Regions from separate parts of the Winogradskyella sp. MIT101101 genome, predicted to be linked through region 1. Evidence: riboswitches for the same ligand, from Rfam matches in the RefSeq annotation. Region 1 holds a riboswitch; the other holds the start of a gene.

Region 1 (2,484 bases):
CTAAAAGTGAAAATAGTTTTGTTGTGTCTGCAATGGTCTTTGCAGATTCATAACCACCATCGACACCAAAAGTAACCACACCACTCTGACCTTGAGGTAAATATTTTTTAGCAAGCTCATGGTATTTACTGGTTTTTAGACCTGGATAATTTACCCATGTCACTTCTGGTTGCTCTTGTAACCACTTCGCCAATTCTAGAGCATTCTGGCTGTGCTTTTTTATACGTAATTCTAAGGTCTCTAAACCTTGTATAATCTGAAACGCATTAAACGGACTCAAAGCACCTCCATAATCTCGCAAGCCTTCTATCCTTACTTTGGCAATAAATGCAGCTTCTTCAAGAGCTTCATTATACACTAAGCCATGGTAACCAGGTGATGGTTCTGTGAATTCAGGAAACTTTCCATTAGCCCAATCAAAAGTACCTGCGTCAATGATGACTCCTCCAAGTGCTGTTCCATTACCGTTGATATATTTTGTTAATGAATGGATAACAATATTTGCACCATAGTCAATTGGGTTTAGCAGATACGGTGTTGCAACTGTATTGTCAACAATAAGAGGTACTTTGTATGTTTTTGCTTCTTTTGAAATAGCTTCAATATCCAACACATCTAATTTTGGATTCCCTAAGGATTCAATGAAAAAAGCCCTTGTATTTTCTTGAGCAGCTTTGTTGAAGTTTTCTGGATCTGATGGATCTACGAAGGTGGTCGTTATACCATGTCTCGGTAATGTTACGCTCAACAAATTATAGGTTCCGCCATACAAACTGTTGGATGCTACAATATGATCTCCAGCTTTTAACAAGGTCAGCAAACTTGTTGCGATTGCCGATGTACCTGAAGCTGTAACTACTGCTGCAATTCCGCCTTCTAATGACGCTAACCGTTGTTCTAAAATATCATTTGTTGGGTTGTTGATTCTTGTATAGATATTACCCGTTTCTGCTAAAGCAAACAGATTTGCAGCATGGTCAGAATCATTGAAAACATATGCTGTGGATTGATAAATAGGAACAGCTCTGGTTCCTCCATTGTTTTGGACATCGTGTCCTGCATGCAACGCTTTTGTTGCGAATTTTTGTGTACTCATTTTTCTAAGTTTTTGAGTTAATAAATAATTAAAACAAAAGCCAAATAGACCTCGGTTAGAGGCATACTTAATAGAAAAATGTTATGAAGAAATATGCTAATTACAGATGAGTAATTAGTCTTGGGTTATCTATCTAAATTTGCAAAAAATGACTCGCAAATTCAAGTAGAATTTAGCACCTTCTTAGTAAATCTAAGGGTTGCTAAGGCTTCAATGGGTCTAATCCCTCCACCTTTCTTGATAACATTTCAGTAAGTGTTTTGAACTTTGTGAGTACAAATATTGTGTTATAAATTTTTAATTTCAAAATAAAACGGCAAGTTTTTAAATTATTTATGAAATCGACAAAATAAACGCTTGTTTTTGAAAAATATGTAATATATCTTAAATCTATAATCATATTGATATAGATTCAATTGTAAATGAACAAACTATTTTCAAGTTTCTTATCGCTTAAACCTTTTTTATCTTAAATTTTAATCTGTACATTTGCCCAGATTAAAAAAGAGGAAAAATTTGTTCTGATTGCAACCTCAATAAAAAATGCTAAAGCAGTTAGGTTTTCAACTTCTCTAGCAACCAAGCAATCTCAATAGGTTTTTCAAGAATACATTAAAATTTAAAAGAGATTTATGCCATATTTATTTACTTCAGAAAGTGTTTCGGAAGGTCATCCAGATAAAGTAGCTGATCAAATTAGTGACGCTTTAATAGATAATTTTTTAGCTTTTGACCCGGAGTCTAAAGTGGCTTGTGAAACTTTGGTAACCACAGGACAAGTGGTGCTTGCAGGCGAAGTAAAATCCAACACCTACTTAGATGTTCAAAAAATAGCTAGAGATACCATTAATAAGATTGGCTACACCAAAAGCGAATACATGTTCGATGGCAATTCTTGTGGTGTTTTCTCAGCAATACATGAGCAATCTGAGGATATTAATCGTGGTGTAGATAGAGCTTCCAAAGAAGAGCAAGGTGCTGGTGACCAAGGGATGATGTTTGGTTATGCTACAAACGAAACCGACAATTATATGCCACTGGCTTTAGATATTTCGCATATTATTTTAAAGGAATTAGCTGAACTTCGTAGGGAAAATAAAGACATCACTTATTTAAGACCAGATTCTAAAAGTCAAGTAACGATTGAGTATAGTGACGATAACACACCTCAACGTATTGACGCTATTGTGGTTTCTACACAGCATGATGACTTTGATTCTGATGAAGCCATGCTCGCTAAAATCAGAAAGGACATTGTAGAAATCCTCATCCCAAGAGTAGTAGCAAAAGTACCTGACCATATTAAACCATTATTTACTGATGATATTAAGTACCATATTAATCCTACTGGAAAATTCGTCATCGGTGGACCACATGGAGATACTGGT
Region 2 (2,484 bases), 300 kb from region 1:
TGTTCTTCGGAAATGTATTGCAAATCAAAGGCTAAATAAAGCTGAGTTTCTAGTTCATACAAAGATCCTTTTGAGATATATAAAAAATGAATGGTCTCTTTATTAGACTGTCTTCCTAGACCTTCAGCAATATTTGAAGGTATAGAGATTGAACATCTTCTAACTTGATTTGTTAATGCATATAATTCTTCTTTGGGGAATAGATCGCTCAAGAGATAAACTTTTTTAACTAATTCTCTAGATGATTTCCAAACGTCTAATTCTATATAATTCATTTCTTCTTTTTTGTGAACTAACAACTAACAACTAACAACTATCTGTCTTGGTTTGTATTTCTGAGCAACTTCAGCAATAGCTTTGATGTGATCTGGACTTGTGCCACAGCAACCACCAATTATATTGATGAGGCCATCCTTAAGATAGTCTTCAATAAAGCCTTGCATCTGTTTGGGTGATTCATCATATTCTCCAAAAGCATTAGGTAAACCTGCGTTGGGATGTGCTGAGGTAAAAAATTCAGTTTCGTTAGAAAGCCGTTGTAAATATGGTTTCAACTGTTCTGCACCAAGTGCACAATTAAAGCCAACACTCAATAAAGGAATATGAGATATTGAGGTTAAAAAAGCTTCAACCGTTTGACCAGATAAAGTTCTACCCGAAGCATCTGTAATCGTTCCCGAAACCATAATCGGAATGTCTATGTTTCGTTCTTCCTTAACTTCTTCAATAGCGAATAAAGCTGCTTTTGCATTAAGCGTGTCAAAAATAGTTTCAACTAAAAGGATATCAACACCACCATCAATTAAGGCTTCAACTTGTTGTTTGTAGGCAATTCGTAATTCGTTAAAAGTAATCGCTCTGTACTCTGGTCGGTTAACGTCTGGTGATAAACTTGCGGTTTTATTGGTTGGACCAATACTACCTGCCACAAAACGTGGTTTTTCTGGGTTGGCTTTTGTGAATTCATCAGCAACTTGTTTCGCAATTTTGGCGGATTCAAAATTGAGCTCGTACACCAAATCTTCCATATCGTAATCTGCCATGGCGATTGTTGTGCCAGAAAATGTGTTGGTTTCAACGATGTCTGCACCAGCTTCAAAGTATTTAGCATGTACTTCTGCTATGGCTTTTGGTTGTGTTATGGATAACAAATCGTTGTTGCCTTTTAGTGGCGAAGGGTAATCCTTAAAACGTTCGCCTCTAAAATCTTCTTCTGAGAAATTATACTGCTGAAGCATGGTTCCCATGGCTCCATCGAGGACTAAGATTCGTTTTAACAATTCGATTTCTACTTTACTATTGCGTTTGGTCATAGTTGTTTTTTTGGTAAAACCAAAAGTCAATTGCACCGTAAAGGTGTGCTTAATAGAAAAATGTTATAAGAAAATATGGAATTACAGATGTGTAATTTCGTTTAGGTTATCTATCCGAATTTGCGAGAAATGATTCGCTATAAACAGTAGAATTTAGCACCTTCTTAATAAGTTTAAGGGTTGCTAAGGTTTCAATGGGTCTAATCCCTCCACCTTTCTTGATAACATCTCAATAAGTTAATTGAACTTTGTGTACACAATATTCCGAAAGAAATTATCAATAAGCAAATTTTATTCACTTTATTTTAACTAGAGCATATTGCATTTTAATCGTAACTTTGGACTATCCCAAATGAATTAATTATGTTAGAAAACTTCTGGTTTAATGTTAAAATAGGCATTAACCATATTTTAGATATTAATGGCTACGACCATGTGCTTTTTTTGATGGTATTAGCTGTGCCTTATGTGTTTAAGGACTGGAAACGTGTTTTGGTTTTGGTGACACTCTTTACAGTAGGCCATACAGTTTCTCTATTTCTAGGTGCCTATGATGTTGTTACCGTTAACAGCAAATTGGTAGAATTTTTAATACCGATAACCATTTTAATAGCGGCTATTTATAATGTGTTTACCGCAGGCAAAAAAGAACGAAACAATAAAATTAGTGTGCTTTTTATTACCACGCTTTTTTTCGGACTTATTCACGGATTAGGTTTTGCACGTGAAGCAAAGATGTTAGACGATGGCTCTTTGGCATTTCTTATTGAGTTTGCCATTGGTATAGAGATAGCTCAAATCATTGTGGTTTTCATTATCTTATTTTTAGGGTTCTTGTTTCAAACTATCTTTAGATTTTCGCGTAGAGATTGGGTCATGGTCCTTTCTGCTATTGTTATTGGATTGGTGATCCCAATGATAATAGGTAGTGATTTGTTAAACGCTTCATAATTGATAAAACTTTAACGGCAAGTAAATTGTTTATACAATTCTAACCTTTTATATTCGTTACTTACATTAATGCTTAATGTCCAAGGAAAAACAATTACGTTACGATAAGGCCTATTTAAGAATTGCACAAGAGTGGGGAAAGCTGTCTCATTGTAAGCGCAAACAGGTAGGAGCGCTGATTGTAAAAGATAGAATGATTATTTCTGATGGCTATAATGGA

Evidence for each region. Region 1 has a riboswitch for S-adenosylmethionine ahead of SIB89_RS06920 (O-acetylhomoserine aminocarboxypropyltransferase/cysteine synthase family protein). Riboswitches for the same ligand answer to the same signal wherever they lie in the genome.
Region 2: another riboswitch for S-adenosylmethionine. It lies ahead of SIB89_RS08080 (homocysteine S-methyltransferase family protein); the one in region 1 lies ahead of SIB89_RS06920 (O-acetylhomoserine aminocarboxypropyltransferase/cysteine synthase family protein).

Annotation. Positions count from the first base shown of each region.
Region 1 is NZ_CP138982.1:1,475,994-1,478,477, forward strand. Features, by position in the region: gene SIB89_RS06920 (O-acetylhomoserine aminocarboxypropyltransferase/cysteine synthase family protein) at 1-1,096, opposite strand, end outside; SAM riboswitch class I at 1,219-1,343, opposite strand; gene metK (methionine adenosyltransferase) at 1,729-2,484, shown strand, end outside.
Region 2 is NZ_CP138982.1:1,773,606-1,776,089, reverse strand. Features, by position in the region: gene SIB89_RS08085 (four helix bundle protein) at 1-275, opposite strand, end outside; gene SIB89_RS08080 (homocysteine S-methyltransferase family protein) at 300-1,313, opposite strand; SAM riboswitch class I at 1,417-1,541, opposite strand; gene SIB89_RS08075 (HupE/UreJ family protein) at 1,677-2,264, shown strand; gene SIB89_RS08070 (deoxycytidylate deaminase) at 2,341-2,484, shown strand, end outside.